DNA from 4 places in the Pseudomonas sp. MM213 genome. Region 3 is predicted to be linked to each of the others. Evidence: predicted binding sites of a transcription regulator. Region 3 holds the regulator's gene; each other region holds the start of a gene.
The links. The regulator FliA, encoded in region 3, starts transcription of late flagellar genes. The targets are predictions, from matches to a motif close to CTAAAGTTTNNNNNNNNNNNGCCGNTAA.
Positions count from the first base shown of each region.

Region 1 (4,255 bases), 3.3 Mb from region 3:
TGATGAGCAAGTGGTGCAGGACCAGATGCAGACCCCGGCCAATCCTGATCCGGCTCCTGAGTCGGAGGCCGAGACACCCACCACTCCACCTCCGGAGGACCCTGACGCGGGCCGCGAGCAAAGCTTCACCGAGGCCAGGCCTTAAATCGGGGCATAAAAAAACGGGCAGTCACCGCAAGGGACTGCCCGTTTTTTATGGGTGCTTGAATTACAGGTCGTCTTTGTCGAAACGTCGTGCTTCGCGCTGAAGCTGGTAGACGAAACGCTCGACCTGACGCTGCACCAGGCCGCTCATGTTATGAAAGCGGATGCCGGCGAAGGTGGTGGAGATTCTTTCTTCGAAGTGCAGATAACGCAGTTCGACCGGTGCCGTCATTTTGCCAAAGGGCAGGGCGGCGGCGAAGCGGTCGTAGACCTGACCCAATTGCAGGCTGCCGGTGATGTCGCCTTCAAAGCGCAACTTGCAGCCGGTGGCGGAGATGTCCAACAGCTTGCCGCTGATCGGCGCCTTGAGCTTTTCACCGTCCAGATCGACGTTGACCAGTTGGGCCAGCTTCAAGGCTGCGCGGAAGGCATTGCGACGCTGGTGATAAACCACTTCATCCGGCAGCGGGCCACGATAGCAGCGGCTGTCACCGGACTCGTCGATGGTCAGTTGACCGTTGCTTTCCCAGGCAATGCGCACGCCTTCGTGAAAACCTTCGACCTTGAACGGTTCGCCGGCCAGCATGAAGCGCTCACCGTCACGCGGGATCATTTCGTCGAGCGCGATGGTCCCGCGCTCGCGGTCCACGTCCACCAGATAGCTCTGGAAGCGCTGGGTGCGCTCATGGAACGTGATGATCAGCGGGTCATGGCTTTCTTGCAGTTGGCGCAGGTTGCCGGAGATTTCCAACGGTGTGGTAAGCACCTTGGGTGGCTGCGGGGCATCTTCCGCGGTTAAGGCATTGGACACGGTTCATCAATCTCCAGACAAAATATGACTACGGCTGGCCAGTATATTGCCAGCATGTTGCGAGTCTTGATAGGGCGCGGTCATTTGCGGGCTCAAGCCTGACTGAGCGGGCGCGGCTTCGCAAGCTTGGCGGTTGATCCGCGGGCGTCATAAAGCGCTGGCGGTTCACCGCCGGTCAGGATTTTCAGCTGATTGGCCGTGGCGGCCTGTTGGACCAGGATGGACTGGCCATTATTGGCGTTCGCCGCCTGGCATTGAGCCAGTAGATCGGTCAGCACATCGCTCTGGGCCAGCAACTGCTCGCCAATGCTCGAATGGCTGGCGAGTTGCTCCAGGCCGTTGCGATTGGTCGGCAGGTTGAGGCTGGCGAGGATTTCGCTGCGCTTGCGGCCATGCTGTTCAAGCAGAATGATCAATGCCTGTTTCTGCGCCAGAATCTCTTCGAGCAGTGGCATGTCCCGACCGTGCAAGGCGAGGGACTCGGTTTGCAGTAACTCAAGCAAGTGTTGCGCTGGAGCAAAGTCGTCGGTGATCAGTTGCAGTAAATTAGTGTCTTGCATGGCTGGCCTTGGGTTTTAAGCGTCCAAAAGCCTGGCGCGGGCCGTAGCCTAGCGCTGGGCTTCGAAGTTGAGCAGTTTGCTGGCTACACGGCTGCTGTCGACTTTATAGCTGCCATCGGCAATCGCTGCTTTCAACTCGGCCACACGGGCGTTGTCGACGGCAGGCTGATCGCGCAGCTTGTCAGTGACCTGTTGCAACTGTTGAGCCTCATTGCTGAGGTGTACCGATTCCCCGCTTTTGATGGCAGTGGCCTGTTCGGCCGGGGTATTCAGCGGCGCGGATTTGCCGGCGTCGGCAGTTTCCTTGGCAACGCTGGTACGTGTACTGCCCGTAAGTGGCGAGGAGCTGTTCAAACGGCTGAAATCGATGACCATGGTAAAAAACCTCTGAGTATTTGGACGCTTGCCATGTTTTCGGCTCTCCCTGTGAAAACTTTAGACCCATTTATCAAATGGGCCCGCATGCGCCAGCACTTCTCCTGCATGCGGCACAGTTTAGGGAACAGCCTCGGGCAACGCCACATCTTCACGAACAGAGAATCCTACATGGACACTTCCACCTGACCTGGCGCGGTAACCTGCGCCTTGATGACCCGTCTGGAGTTGAGGTTTTTCACCCGTATCTGCTCGGCCATTCTGCCATTGGACAGGGCCTCGCCGGGCATTCGCACGCTGAGCGTACCACTGCGGGCGGTAATCACCACCTGATCGCCTTTGCTAATGACTTCCGCCTGTTCGAGATGAACCAGGGTAATCACCTGGTCGGTGACCATTGGTCGGGTAAGTCGCTGGCCGATCGCCTGGTCTACGGATGTGAAGTAGCCCTGGCCAATCAGGCTGACGTCACGCTCGCGCAGCGTCACGTCATCGGGCTCGACAATCCCTGCGCGGCGCAGGGGCCGGGTGACGGTCACAACGTCGCGAAACAGGCGGACTTGAGCGGGTACGAAGACTGTCCAGGGCGATGCCCCCTCGCAGCGAACCTTGACCGTGACCCGGCCCAGCGGCTTGGCCGGACTCTCGAGGCTGGCTGTCAATTCCTTGTCGCACATGGGCATGCGCAGTCGCTGGTCGAGCTGGTTGACCTGGATTTCGTAGCGACCTTCCGTTTGACTGGTAGCCAGATAGTCTTCTACGGTGAATTCAAGAAAGCCCTGGGTGACGCCGATAAGCATGTCAGGCAAGGTAACTGCGTCAGCAAAGGCAGGGCTGCCAGCGTTGAACAGGCAAACGGCCGACACTGCACAGAGCAATCTGCGGATAGGTGATGTCAGGCGTCGGAAAAATGTCGGTTCTGTGTTCATAAAAGTTAAAAAGCAAGCGCCGTGCCGTTTAGTGATGAATGTGCGTCGCAACACACTTAGCGTTGGTGTAGGAGTCTGGGCATGGCTGGTGTAATGGATTCGGTAAACCAGCGCACGCAACTGGTAGGGCAGAATCGCCTGGAGCTGTTGTTGTTCCGTCTCGACGGCCAGCAGCTGTACGGGATCAACGTGTTCAAGGTTCGCGAGGTGCTGCAATGCCCCAAGCTGACCCTGATGCCCAAGTCCAGTCCTGTCGTGTGCGGTGTGGCAAATATCCGGGGGGCGACCATTCCGATCCTTGATCTGGCAATGGCGACTGGTTCCGGGGCGCTTAAAGATCAAAGCAATCCTTTCGTGATCATCACGGAGTACAACACCAAGACCCAGGGTTTCCTGGTGCGCTCGGTGGAACGCATCGTCAACATGAACTGGGAGGAGATTCATCCGCCTCCCAAGGGCACCGGACGCGATCATTACCTGACGGCTGTGACTCGGGTCGACAATCAGTTAGTCGAAATCATCGACGTCGAGAAGATCCTGGCGGAAGTGGCGCCGACACCGGAAGCGATTTCCGTCGGCGTGGTCGATGTCGAAACCCAGCACAAGGCGCTGTCGCTGCGGGTGCTGACGGTCGATGACTCGTCGGTGGCGCGCAAGCAGGTCACGCGTTGCCTGCAAACGGTCGGTGTCGAAGTGGTGGCGTTGAACGACGGACGGCAAGCGCTGGATTATCTGCGCAAACTGGCCGACGAGGGTAAGAAGCCGGAAGAAGAGTTCCTGATGATGATCTCCGACATCGAGATGCCGGAGATGGACGGGTACACCCTGACGGCCGAGATCCGCAACGACCCTCGCATGCAAAAGCTTCATATCATCCTGCATACTTCGTTGTCGGGTGTGTTCAATCAGGCGATGGTCAAGAAAGTCGGTGCCGATGACTTCCTGGCCAAATTCCGTCCTGATGACCTGGCATCCCGGGTAGTTGACCGGATCAAAGCAGCAGACATCAGCTAGGGGCCTTTTGCCCTTGGTGGTTAACACGATTTAAGAGGCGGCATCTTTGTCTACGGGTAATTTGGATTTCGAACAGTTCCGGGTCTTCCTGGAAAAAGCCTGTGGCATTTTGCTCGGTGAAAACAAGCAGTACCTGGTTTCGAGCCGTCTCAACAAACTGATGGAACAGCAAGGCATCAAGTCCCTGGGTGAGCTGGTTCAGCGCATCCAGACCCAGCCGCGCAGCGGTTTGCGCGAGTTGGTGGTCGATGCCATGACGACCAACGAAACCCTGTGGTTTCGTGACACCTATCCGTTTGAAGTCTTGAAGAACAAGGTACTGCCCGAAGCGATCAAGGCGGCTCCGGGGCAACGCTTGCGAATCTGGTCGGCGGCCTGCTCGTCGGGTCAGGAACCGTATTCGCTGTCGATGTCCATCGACG
Region 1 is NZ_CP081943.1:3,012,681-3,016,935, reverse strand. It holds gene K5R88_RS13690 (MFS transporter) at 1-145, shown strand, start outside; gene K5R88_RS13685 (flagellar brake protein) at 209-955, opposite strand; gene K5R88_RS13680 (flagella synthesis protein FlgN) at 1,048-1,515, opposite strand; gene flgM (flagellar biosynthesis anti-sigma factor FlgM) at 1,564-1,890, opposite strand; gene flgA (flagellar basal body P-ring formation chaperone FlgA) at 2,058-2,819, opposite strand; gene K5R88_RS13665 (chemotaxis protein CheV) at 2,901-3,833, shown strand; gene cheR (protein-glutamate O-methyltransferase CheR) at 3,880-4,255, shown strand, end outside.
Region 1: flgM (flagellar biosynthesis anti-sigma factor FlgM) is a predicted target of FliA. The motif match lies at 1,927-1,954, and genes of this name have one in related genera.

Region 2 (4,255 bases), 1.7 Mb from region 3:
CTTCGCCAAAGTGGTCGAAGCCGGCGGGTTCGCGGCAGCCGGGCGTTTGCTGGGGATTCCCAAATCACGGTTGTCGCGCCGCATCGCCGAACTGGAAGAACGCCTGGGCGCGCGCCTGCTGCAACGCACCACCCGGCAGCTCAAGCTAACCGCTGTGGGCGAGCGCTATTTACGCCACTGTCAGGCCATGCTGCTGGAAGCCGAGATGGCCGATGAGGCCGTGGCCAGCATGTCCAGCGAACCTCGCGGACGCTTGCGGGTGTCCGCCCCCGTCGGGCTGGCTCACGAAATGTTGCCAACGGTGATCAGTAAATTCCTCGAGAAATACCCTCATGTCCAGCTGGAGGTCATGCTGGTAAATCGCCGGGTCGATCTGGTGACCGAGGGCGTCGACGTCGCGTTGCGGGTTCGCGAACCGGGTGATGAAGACCCGCTGCTGGTGACCCGGCGCCTGCGTCAGGCGCAGATGCTGATGGTGGCCAGTCCGGGTTTTCTTCATGGACGAGCAATCAATCATCCCGAAGACCTCAAGGGCTTGCCGGTGCTCGGCGCTCTGGAAGCGGACCGCATGGTGCACATCCGCATGCTCGACCAACAGGGTAAAAGTCATGAACTCGCCCTCGAAGCGCGACTGGGCATCGATGACTTTATCGTGCGCAGGGCCTGCACCCTCGCCGGCCAGGGTTTTACCATGCTGCCGATGATGTATTGCGAGCAGGAACTGGAAAGCGGCGCGCTGGTGCAGTTACTGCCCGACTGGTCTTTGCCTGGCGGCTGGCTGCAAGCGGTCTACCCTCATCGGCGCGGGGTGATGCCGGCCGTTCGCGCCTGGCTCGACCATTTGATCGAATCATTCAATGCCTGTGGGGACCGACTGATATGAAGGCTGGGCGTATGAGCGAAGAGGATGTCGCGCAATTCTGTCTCGCGCTGCCGGGGGCGCGGGAAGATTACAAGTGGGGTGGCGTGCGGGTGTTTTCGATTGCCGGAAACAAGATGTTCGCCCTGCAGAACCTGCGGGGCGACTCTTTGGCGTTCAAGGTCGACAAGGACTTGTTTCTGGGGCATTGCGACCGCCCGGGCATTCATCCGGCGCCGTATCTGGCCCGGGCCCAGTGGATCATCATGCAAACGCCCTACCCGCTGGGCAGCGAAGAACTGCAAGGGCTGCTGCAACGTTCCCATCAACTGGTGGTGAGCAAACTGCCCAAACGCACGCAGGTCGGGCTGCTGCTTTAAAGCAGCGCCAGATTGGCGCCCAGGAACAGTTGATCGATCCAGAACACCTGATGCAGCAGCACGATCACCCAGAACAGCAACTGAAACGACACTTTGCGGGTCTTGTGCCGAAACACCTGCTGGGCCAGCAACGCGCCCGGCCAGCCGCCGGCGAGTTCCACCGCATGCAACACGTTTTCCGGCGTGCGCCAGCTATCAGTCCGGGCCTTGCGCTTGTCGCTCCAATAAAGGAAGAACGCCAGCACGCTGACGATGCCATAGGCCGCCAGGGGAATCAGCGAAACCCCTCGCAGCCAGAACGACATCGAGCCGAACAACGGCAGCGCACACACCATCGCGAACACCAGCAGTTTCAGCCGTGGGTTCTGGATTCCGCCCCCGGACTGGCGCCCGGGATTGTTGCGTGCGCGGGTGTCATTCATGGCTTGACCGAGGTCCAGTCAACCCAGCCAAACTGCCAGGTAGCGAGAATGAGCAGGCCAAATGCAATGCGGTACCAGGCGAACACCGCGTAGCTGTGGCTGGCGATGAATATGAGCAAGCCCCGGACGGCAATCATTGCGAAAATGAACGCGGTGACAAAACCGATGGCGAACACCGGAAAATCGGCCGGGACGAACAGGTCGCGGTATTTGTAGCCCGAGTACACCGCCGCACCGACCATGGTCGGCATCGCCAGGAAAAACGAAAACTCGGTGGCCGTCTTGCGCGACAGCCCGAACAGCAAACCACCAATGATTGTCGCACCTGAACGCGAAGTGCCGGGGATCATCGCCAGGCACTGGGCGAAGCCGACTTTCAAGGCATCTTTCCAGGTGATCTCGTCGACGGTTTCAGCATGCACTTCATGCTGACGCTGCTCCGCCCACAACATCACGATGCCGCCCACGACCAATGCGGTGGCGACGGTGATCGGGTTGAACAGGTAATGGTGGATCAGGTCGGCGAAAATCACCCCCAGGACCACGGCCGGCATGAAGGCAATCAGCAGGTTGGCAGTAAAGCGTCGAGCGCCGGGTTGCGTCGGCAAACCGATGACGACATCGAAAATCTTGCGGCGAAATTCCCACACCACCGCGAGGATCGCCCCAAGCTGAATAATGATGTTGAACGCCATCGCCCGCTCGCCACCGAAATTGAGCAAGTCGGCCACGATGATCTGGTGTCCGGTACTGGAAATGGGCAAAAACTCCGTCAGCCCTTCTACAACGCCGAGTATCAATGCCTGAAAGGCGGTCCAAAGATCCATCAATCCCCCAAGAAGCGATGCGCCACCGCATGCCCCGTTAATATTTTTCAAAACATTGACTGCGATCAGCGCAGTTGCAGCCAGACGCGCACAGAATCCAGACGAAACCGTAAAAATTCCGTGAAAAATCAACTTGGATTCAGGTTTTTCCGTGCGGGGCCGAAATCCTATCAGACAAGGCTGAATAACGCTGCCACGTTATTGGACTTGGGTCGGATATGCCCGATCGGCAAAATGTGGTTGGATGCTGGCGGTCGTTTATTACAAGAAAAAGAAACAGGAGTGACAGCGTTATGAACAGCTTGCGCAATATGTCGATCAGCCGGCGTTTGTGGTTGATTTTGATCGTGGCCGTCATGATGCTTTTGACGTTGGGCGTGTTGATGCTCAAGCAGATTCACGAGGACCTGTATCACGCCAAGGCGCAGAAAACCCAGCACGTCGTGCAGACGGCCAGCGGCATTCTGACCTATTACCACGGGCTCGAAACCGCCGGCACGCTGACCCGCGAAGCTGCGCAGAAACAGGCGCTGACCGCCGTTCGCGGCCTGCGCTATGACCAGAACGACTACTTCTGGATCAACGACCTGACGCCGGTGATGATCATGCACCCGGCCAACCCGAAGCTCGATGGCCAGAACCTCTCGGCGATCCGCGACCCGGACGGCTTTGCGGTGTTCAATGAAATGGTCGCCCTCGCCAAGGCCAAGGGCGCCGGCCCGATCGACTATCGCTGGCCGAAACCGGGCGCCAGCGAGCCGGTCGCAAAAACCTCCTACGTCAAACTCTTCGAACCGTGGGGCTGGGTGATCGGCTCGGGCGTGTATATAGATGACATGCAAGCCGAGTTCATGGGCCAGGTCTGGAAAGCGACAGTAGTCGGGCTGGTGATCGCCGCCATCATGGCGCTGCTGGTGATCCTGATTGCCCGCAGCATCGTCCGTCCGCTGCAGGACACCGTGAACGCCATGGCCAACATTGCCAGCGGCGAGAGCGATCTGACTCGCAGCCTCGACACCCACGGTCAGGACGAAGTCACGCAGCTGGCACACCACTTCAATGCGTTCACCGCCAAGCTACGACTGGTGATCAGCGAATTGCAGGTGTCCGCCAGCGCCCTGGGCCAGTCGTCCAGCGAACTGGGCAACGACGCCGTCCAGGCCCAGCAACGCAGCCAGCAGCAATCGCAACAGATGGAACTGGTGGCCACGGCCATCAATGAAGTGACCTATGGCGTGCAGGACGTGGCGAAGAACGCCGAGCACGCCGCCAGCGAGATGCGCGATGCCGAGTCTCAGGCGCAGCAGGGCCAGGTCAACATCGACAGCAGCCTGCAACAAATCGACAAGCTGTCTTCAACGATTGATCAGGCCGTGGAAGTCATCCGCACCCTCGCCGCCGAAAGCACTCAGATCGGCAGCGTGCTGGAAGTGATCCGTTCCATCGCCGAGCAAACCAACCTGCTGGCCCTCAACGCGGCCATCGAAGCCGCCCGTGCCGGTGAGCAGGGGCGCGGGTTTGCCGTCGTGGCCGATGAGGTGCGCCTGCTGGCCCAGCGCACGCAGAAGTCCACCGCCGAGATCCAGGCAATGATTGAACGCCTGCAAAGCCATTCCGAAGCGGCGGTAAAGGTCATCGGCGACAGCAGCCGCGCCTCGCAACTGACCATCGAGCAGGCCGGCCTCGCCGGTGCAAGCCTGAATGCCATTGGCCAGGCACTGCGCAATCTCAACGGGTTGAACGCTTCCATTGCCAGCGCCACCCTGC
Region 2 is NZ_CP081943.1:1,344,877-1,349,131, forward strand. It holds gene K5R88_RS05975 (LysR substrate-binding domain-containing protein) at 1-883, shown strand, start outside; gene K5R88_RS05980 (MmcQ/YjbR family DNA-binding protein) at 880-1,239, shown strand; gene K5R88_RS05985 (DUF1294 domain-containing protein) at 1,236-1,661, opposite strand; gene K5R88_RS05990 (undecaprenyl-diphosphate phosphatase) at 1,658-2,488, opposite strand; gene K5R88_RS05995 (methyl-accepting chemotaxis protein) at 2,782-4,255, shown strand, end outside.
Region 2: K5R88_RS05995 (methyl-accepting chemotaxis protein) is a predicted target of FliA. The motif match lies at 2,627-2,654, and genes of this name have one in related genera.

Region 3 (4,255 bases):
CGGCGGCAGGTTTTGGTGCAGCGGCGGCAGCAGGCTTCGCTGCTTCGGCTTTTGGCTCGGGCGCCTTGGCGACAGGTGCCGGGGCCTTGGCTACAGGCGTAGCTACCGAAGAGGCGGCCGAACCGGTGCCGACTTCAGTGAACTTGCCTTTGCCATGCAATTCGTCGAGCAGCGATTCGAACTCGTGATCCGAGATCAGATCGCCGCCAGCCGCTGCTGCGGTTGGCGCAGCCGGGGTCGGTACCGAGGCAATGGCCGATTCCAGCGCGTCGACGGCAAAGTTGCCCTTGCCGTGCAGCTGATCGAGCAGTGCTTCGAACTCATCGTCAGTAATGTCGGAACTGTCACCTGGCGCTTTCGGCGCAGCCGGTGCGGCAGGCGCAGCGGGTGTTGCCACCGCGTCGACGGCGAACTGGCCTTTGCCGTGCAACTGATCGAGCAACGACTCGAACTCGGCATCGGTGATTTCATCGCTGGTCGCGGCATCGCCGGCCGGCAGCGGAGCAGCGGCCGGGGCCTCAGCCTGAGCCTTGACGGCGTTCAGCGAGTCCAGCAGTTGTTCGAATTCGTTATCGGTGATGTCGCCTGATTCGGCTTCGGCAGCCGGCTCTTCCACCACTTCAGCCACAGGTGCGGCTTGATCGGCGGTTTGCGGCTCGGCCAGACGGGCCAGGGCTGCAAGCAATTCAGGCGTGGCAGCCGTTATCGGGCCACGCTCGCGGACTTCGCTGAACATGCCGTTCACCGCGTCCAGCGCTTCGAGAACCACGTCCATCAATTCCGAATCGACGCGACGTTCACCCTTGCGCAGGATGTCAAACACGTTCTCGGCGATGTGACAGCACTCCACCAGCTCGTTGAGCTGGAGGAAGCCGGCGCCCCCTTTTACAGTGTGAAAACCGCGAAAAATTGCATTGAGCAAGTCCGCATCATCCGGTCGGCTTTCAAGCTCGACCAGCTGTTCGGACAGTTGCTCTAGAATCTCGCCGGCCTCAACCAGGAAATCCTGAAGGATCTCTTCATCGGCGCCGAAGCTCATTAAGGGGGTGCTCCTAAAGGTCTAAAAACCTAAAAAACCTAAAATGCTAAAAAATCTAAAATCCTAGGCTGGATAACAAATCGTCCACATCGTCCTGACCGGACACAACGTCTTCTCTTTTATCGGCATGAATCTGCGGACCTTCACCCTGAGAGAGATGTTTTTGCGGATCTTTTTCTGCAAGCATCGCTTCACGGTCATGTTCGATGCCCGCAAAGCGGTCCACCTGACTGGCCATAAGCACGAGCTTGAGCAGGTTGCTTTCAACTTCGGTGACCAATTGGGTCACACGCTTGATCACCTGACCGGTGAGGTCCTGGTAATCCTGAGCGAGCAGAATGTCGTTGAGGTTGCTCGACACCGCGCGGTTGTCCGCGCTGCTGCGTGCCAGGAAACCATCGACACGCCGTGCCAGTTCACGAAATTCCTCAGCCCCGACTTCGCGACGCATGAACCGCCCCCAGTCCGTGCTCAGCGCCTGAGCTTCATCGCTCAGGCTGTTGACCAGCGGCGTGGAGTTTTCGACCAGATCCATGGTGCGGTTGGCTGCGGCCTCTGTCAGCTTGACAACGTAACCCAGACGCTCGGTGGCATCTGTGATCTGGGACACTTCCTCGGCTTGCGGCATGTGCGGGTCAATCTGAAAATTGACGATCGCACTGTGCAGCTCGCGGGTGAGCTTGCCCACTTCCTGATACAGGCCGCGGTCACGGGTCTGGTTGAGCTCATGGATCAGTTGCACAGCGTCGCCGAACTTGCCTTTTTCAAGGCTTTCGACCAGTTCGACCGCGTGTTTTTTCAGGGTCGATTCAAAATCGCCCTGTGAAGATTCGTTTTGGTCCATAGCTTCCCCGTGGCGCAGTTTCTCAACCGATGCGTTCGAAAATCTTCTCGATTTTTTCTTTCAACGCCTGGGCCGTGAAGGGTTTGACCACATAGCCGTTTACGCCGGCCTGGGCCGCTTCGATGATCTGCTCGCGCTTGGCTTCAGCGGTCACCATCAGCACTGGCAGGTGCTTGAGCTTTTCATCGGCGCGCACGTGGCGCAGCAGATCGATACCGGTCATGCCAGGCATGTTCCAGTCCGTTACCAGAAAGTCGATGCTTCCGCTGTTGAGAACCGGAATGGCAGTAATGCCATCGTCGGCCTCGACCGTGTTGGTGAACCCAAGGTCACGCAACAGGTTTTTTATGATCCGCCGCATCGTTGAGAAGTCATCAACGATGAGGATTTTCATGTTCTTGTCCAATTCGACCTCCAAGCAGTCTTAAACGCGCCCAGCACCTGGACGCGCCATTTCAATCAATCCGGCAAAGCACTCAATGACTGTCTGGAGCACAACAGATCGAGACCGGCGCAGTTCAACACCACACCAGCCAAGTTCGCAGTGTCCCCACACTGCCTTCAGCGCGCTCGCCACTCCCCCAAACGCCCCCGCAAACGGGCCGCGCACTGGCTGTGTAACTGGCTGACCCGAGATTCGCTGACCCCCAGGACCTCACCGATTTCCTTGAGATTCAACTCTTCGTCGTAGTACAGCGCCAACACCAGTCGCTCACGCTCCGGCAAATTGGCAATCGCGTCCGCCAGCGCTGCCTGGAAGCGTTCATCTTCCAGATCGCGCGACGGCTCGAGATGAGCACTCGCGCCATCCTCATGCAGCCCTTCGTGTTCGCCGTCCTGCAACAGGTCGTCGAAACTGAACAAGCGGCTGCCCAGGGTGTCGTTCAAAATCCCGTAGTAATCGTCGAGACTCAATTGGAGTTCGGCCGCAACTTCGTGATCTTTAGCGTCACGGCCGGTTTTAGCTTCAATCGAGCGAATTGCGTCGCTGACCATGCGGGTATTGCGGTGGACCGAACGTGGTGCCCAGTCCCCTTTGCGCACTTCATCAAGCATGGCGCCGCGGATCCGGATGCCCGCGTACGTCTCGAAACTCGCGCCTTTGCTGGCGTCATATTTGGTGGATACTTCAAGCAGGCCGATCATCCCGGCCTGGATCAGGTCTTCGACCTGGACACTGGCTGGCAGTCGCGCCAGCAGGTGGTAAGCAATGCGTTTGACCAGTGGCGCGTAACGCTCGATCAGCTCGTACTGCGCGTCACGCGCCGACTTCTTGTAGAGGTTGTAACCGCTGGCTGTCATAGCACGGGTCCTGCCGTTTGTTGCACGAGGCGCTCGACGAAAAACTCCAGGTGCCCGCGCGGGTTGGCAGGCAGCGGCCAGGTATCGACCTTTTGTGCGATGGCCTTGAAAGCCAGGGAGCACTTGGAACGAGGGAAGGCTTCATAGACCGCGCGCTGCTTCTGCACAGCCTTGCGCACGCTTTCGTCGTACGGCACCGCACCGACGTATTGTAAGGCGACGTCGAGGAAGCGGTCCGTGACCTTGGTCAACTTGGCGAACAGGTTGCGGCCTTCCTGCGGGCTCTGGGCCATGTTGGCCAGGACGCGGAAGCGGTTCATGCCGTAGTCGCGGTTGAGCAGTTTGATCAGGGCGTAGGCATCCGTGATCGAAGTCGGCTCGTCGCAGACCACCAGCAAGACTTCTTGCGCGGCGCGAACAAAACTGACTACCGAGTCACCAATACCCGCAGCGGTGTCGATCACGAGCACGTCGAGGTTGTCGCCGATATCGCTGAACGCCTGGATCAGGCCGGCATGCTGGGCCGGACTCAGATGAACCATGCTTTGAGTGCCGGACGCGGCCGGGACGATGCGGATGCCGCCTGGCCCCTGCAACAATACGTCGCGCAGCTCACAGCGGCCTTCGATGACGTCGGCCAGGGTACGTTTGGGTGTCAGTCCCAACAGGACGTCGACATTCGCCAGCCCCAGATCGGCGTCCAGCAGCATGACGCGCCGGCCGAGCTCAGCTAGAGCCAGGGACAAGTTCACTGACACATTAGTCTTCCCGACGCCACCTTTGCCGCCGGTCACCGCGATCACCTGTACGGGATGCATGCTGCCCATGTTATTTCTTTACCTTGTCTTGCATAGACGGAGGCCACATTACTGGCTGCGCGCTCATCAACTGAACAATGCATGGCAGACCATCGATGTAGGTACAAAAACTGTTCATTAATACCTCAGCCAACCTGCTTGGTCGGGCTGTGATAAATATCAGCGAACATGTCAGCCATGGCTTCTTCGCTGGGTTCTTCCTGCATTTGCACGCTAACGGCGCGACTGACCAACTGATGACGACGCGGCAGA
Region 3 is NZ_CP081943.1:6,438,845-6,443,099, reverse strand. It holds gene K5R88_RS29325 (chemotaxis protein CheA) at 1-1,039, opposite strand, end outside; gene K5R88_RS29320 (protein phosphatase CheZ) at 1,095-1,883, opposite strand; gene K5R88_RS29315 (chemotaxis response regulator CheY) at 1,906-2,277, opposite strand; gene fliA (RNA polymerase sigma factor FliA) at 2,445-3,185, opposite strand; gene fleN (flagellar synthesis regulator FleN) at 3,182-4,012, opposite strand; gene flhF (flagellar biosynthesis protein FlhF) at 4,129-4,255, opposite strand, start outside.

Region 4 (4,255 bases), 1.2 Mb from region 3:
TCGACCAGGGCCTGGGACATGTCCACCTGATAACGCTTGGCGAACCACGCGGTGAACGCATTCTTGAACCAGCGCACACGGCATTCGGCGATGCAGCCGGCCAGTCGCGAGAGCAAGTGGTGGGGCAGCAGGTATTGGCTGAGGATAAACAAACGCTTATTCATTAACTGTCCTTAAAAACCTTAAATCTCTACAGGCGTATCGGGATGGTTACCCCATTCGCCCCAAGAGCCGGCGTAGCCTTTGACCCGCGGATAACCGAGGGACTTGGCCACCAGATAGGTGAAGCCAGAACGGTGGTGAGTCTGGCAGTGGGTAATCACTTCTTTGTCTTTGCTGATCCCGAGTTGTTCGAGGATCTGCGGCATGTCCGTGCGGATGCGCAGGTTGCGCGTCCGGTCCATGCCCGCGGTCCATTCGAAATTGACCGCGCCGGGAATGTGTCCGCCCTTGGCCGCCAGGACTTTCTCGCCGGAGTACTCCAGCGGCCCGCGCGCATCCCAGATCGCCAGGTCGGCGGCGCCGAGACGGCTTTGCAGGTATTCGCGGGTGGCGGTGGGTTCGTCGTGCAGGGTCAACGCAACCGGGCCGCCGACCGCGGGCGGGATCTGGATCGACATCGGCGAGCCTTCCGCCAGCCACGCCGTCAGGCCGCCGTCGACATAGTGATACTTGTGGTGGCCGATGACATCCAGCAGCCAGATAAAACGCCCGGCCCAACCGCCGCCTTCGTCGTCATACACAACGTAGACCGCATCGGGGTTGTGGCCCAGTTCACCGAACAACGCTTCGAGAGCCGCTTGCGGCGGCATCAGGCCCGGCGCCGGTGGCTGGCCGAGTTGCGTGCGTTTCGGATCGACAAAGCGCGCGCCGGGAATATGCCCTTCGGCATAGCGGGCGCTGCTGGTCAGGTCCACCAGAATCAGATCGCGGGCATCTAGTCGAGAGAGCAAGTCGCTCGGTTCGATCACCAGCGGCAAGCCAGAGAAGTCAGACATGTGAGGTCTCCAGAGCACAAAGGGGAGGATTGTAGCGGGTCATTGGCCGCGATGGCTAAAGGTGTGCAGGGCTTTCTCGATGCACTGCGCGGTTTTGCCAAAGGCTTGCACGGTAATTTCGGAGAACGGCCCGCCGCCCTGGTCCGCCACCACGATCATGATCACGCGGCCGTTGTTGACCAGCGAGCGCAACAGCAGGTGTTCGCCACCGAACTGCGAGCGCAGGCTGGCCGGCAGCAGTGCCGAAAATTGTGCGTTGTTGGCCGGGGTCAGGCGTACCTGGGCTTGTTGCGAGAGCAGGCGTTGCAGCACGGTGCTTTGGCTGACCACGAAATTCAGGCCAGCCGTTTCTTTCGGCAACCCGGCAATCTGGTGCACGCGCAGATTGGCGTGCGTGCGGTCGGCCATCAGGATCATCACCCGGCGCATGCCGCATGCAACCAGTGCATCGCGGGCCGAGTTGGTCAAGTGCATGGCATTGGTGAAACGACTCGGCTCCACCAGCAGCTCGGCGCATTGTTTGCGCCACTTGGCCAGGTCCTCGGCGGTCGGCGCCGGGGCTGGCAGCAAACCGGCGTGCACACGGTTCATGCCCTGCGGCCAGAGCAGCGCGACGGCGGGGTGCCAGAGGTCTGGCATGGCGTGCTGGCGCGCACTGTTGGCGGCCTGCTGGTGAAGTTGCTGCTGCACCTCGTCCATCGGCATTTGCAGGTAAAGGCTGGTCAGGTACTGCCAGCGTTCACTGTGCGGACAGTCCCAGGCGTGCTGTGCCGACAGCGCCAGACCGTTGGCCAGCAACACCGTGTTGGCCGGCTGATTGAGCCAGCGGCGCAACGTCGGATCGTCATCGAGACGGTTCTGCTGGCGCAATGGATGATCGCTGTCGCGCGCGATGCGCAGGACTTTCACCAGTTCCCGTTGCTCATTGAGTAACAGCTTGTAACCCTGCTGCACCCAGTTCGGCAGGTGCCAGATTTCCACCAGGGCCTGACCGATTTCCAGCAGGCGTACGCCGAATAATTGTTTCTCGACTTTACGTGCGGACTCGCCCTTATGGATGACCCGCAGCTCCCATTCTTCGAGCAATTGCGGATGGGTCAACGCCAATGGCCACAACGGCGATAAAAACAGCAGGCTGCCCCAGTGGATGTCCTGCCACAGCCGCGCCAGGCGAGCGGCGAAAAAGCCGTTGGCCTGTTGCGTCGCGTGCTGGCTGATCATCTGCAACTGGCGCAGGGCCACGGGAATGTCCGATTCCGGCATCGCGGGCAGCCGTGCGAGCAGTTCTTCGGTGCGCTTCAAACCGAGGCGATTGATCGCCACCTCAAGGTTTTCCGCAGGCTCGGTCATGCTGCCGTGGGTGTGCCGGTTGGCTTCACGAATCACGCTCAAGGCCAGGGCGGGGCTGTCCTGCATCAGCTCGGCGATATCGCGCAACGAGCTGCGGTTATCGCCGATGGCCTTGCAGACCCGGTCATGACTGCCTTGCGGAACGGGCAGGTGCACGCCGTCCAGAAGCTTTACCCAGCCTTGGAGCGTGTTTGGTTTTGGAGTTGGAACGTTCGTTTCGTTAGCCATGGTTGGACGCGATCATCGTCTGCATTACCTATGCCCGAAGTGGGCCAAATTGGCTTTTCGCCTGAACTGGCTATAGTCTGGCGCAGTTTTGCCGATAAGTAGAAGAAGAGATTTTTTAACTTCCGAATATGACCTTGAACCCGACTCAGTAAGTGCTCTCCTACCTATGGCTAAAATAATCGGCATCATCGTCGTATTCGCGAGCGTGCTCGGCGGATACGTGCTTTCCCACGGCAAGATTGCCGCCCTGATTCAACCCTTCGAGGTGATGATCATCGGTGGCGCGGCCCTTGGTGCATTCCTCCAGGCCAACCCCGGTTACATGACCCTGCACGTGCTCAAGAAGTCCTTGAGCATGTTCGGATCGCGTTTCAATCACGGCTACTATCTTGAAGTGTTGGGGCTGATCTACGAGATCCTCAACAAGAGTCGCCGCGAAGGCATGATGGCCATCGAAGGCGACATTGAAGATGCCGCCGCGAGCCCGATCTTCGCCAAGTACCCGTCGGTGCTCAAAGACGAGCGCATGACCGCGTTCATCTGCGATTACCTGCGCATCATGTCCTCCGGCAACATGGCTCCCCATGAGCTGGAAGGCCTGTTCGACATGGAACTCTACAACCTCAAGGAAGACCTCGAGCACCCGTCCCACGCGGTGAACGGCATCGCCGACGCCATGCCCGGTTTCGGTATCGTCGCGGCGGTATTGGGTATCGTGGTGACCATGGCGTCCCTGGGCGAAGGCGACCAGAAGTCCATCGGTCTGCACGTGGGTGCGGCACTGGTCGGTACCTTCTTCGGTATTCTCGCGGCGTACGGTTTCTTCGGCCCGCTGGCCCACTCCCTGGCTCACGACGCCAAGGAAGAACTGAACGTCTATGAAGCCATCAAGGCCTCGCTGGTGGCTTCGGCTTCCGGCATGCCGCCATCGCTGGCGGTAGAGTTCGGACGCAAGGTTCTGTACCCGGCGCACCGTCCTAGCTTCGCTGAGCTGGAACAAGCGGTTCGCGGTCGCTAAGTCATGGAAAATAATCAGCCGATTATTATCAAGCGCGTCAAGCGCATCGCCGGCGGGCATCACGGGGGCGCCTGGAAAATCGCCTTCGCCGACTTCGCGACGGCGATGATGGCGTTCTTCCTGGTGTTGTGGCTGCTGTCCACCGCGACACCGGAACAGAAGCTCGCCATCGCCGGTTACTTCAAAGACCCGATCGGCTTTTCCGAAAGCGGTACGCCGTACATCATCGATCTGGGCGGCACGCCGACCCTGGCGCCGGAAAACACCCTCAACCCCGAGGTGAAATCCCAGCCGCAGCCGGACAAGGTGACTGTCGACGCCGAGCAGGTCGAAGGCATGGCCGAGATGGTGGAGAAGGAACGCCTCGAACTGTTGCTGCAGGAACTGCAGAACAAGGTCGAAGAGAATCCGCAACTGAAGAAATTCAAGGACCAGATTCTGTTCGAGATCACGCCGGATGGTTTGCGCATCCAGATCGTGGACGCCGAAAACCGCCCGATGTTCGACTCCGGCAGTGCGCGTCTGAAACCGTACTTCGAAGACATCCTGCTGGCCATGGCCGACACCATCAAAGCGGTGCCGAACAAGATCAGCATCAGCGGCCACACCGACGCCAAGCCGTACAGTGGCCAGGGTGATTTCGGCAACTGGGAGCTTTCAG
Region 4 is NZ_CP081943.1:5,223,577-5,227,831, forward strand. It holds gene asd (archaetidylserine decarboxylase) at 1-164, opposite strand, end outside; gene K5R88_RS23815 (rhodanese-like domain-containing protein) at 183-998, opposite strand; gene K5R88_RS23820 (HDOD domain-containing protein) at 1,038-2,576, opposite strand; gene motA (flagellar motor stator protein MotA) at 2,743-3,594, shown strand; gene motB (flagellar motor protein MotB) at 3,598-4,255, shown strand, end outside.
Region 4: motA (flagellar motor stator protein MotA) is a predicted target of FliA. The motif match lies at 2,647-2,674, and genes of this name have one in related genera.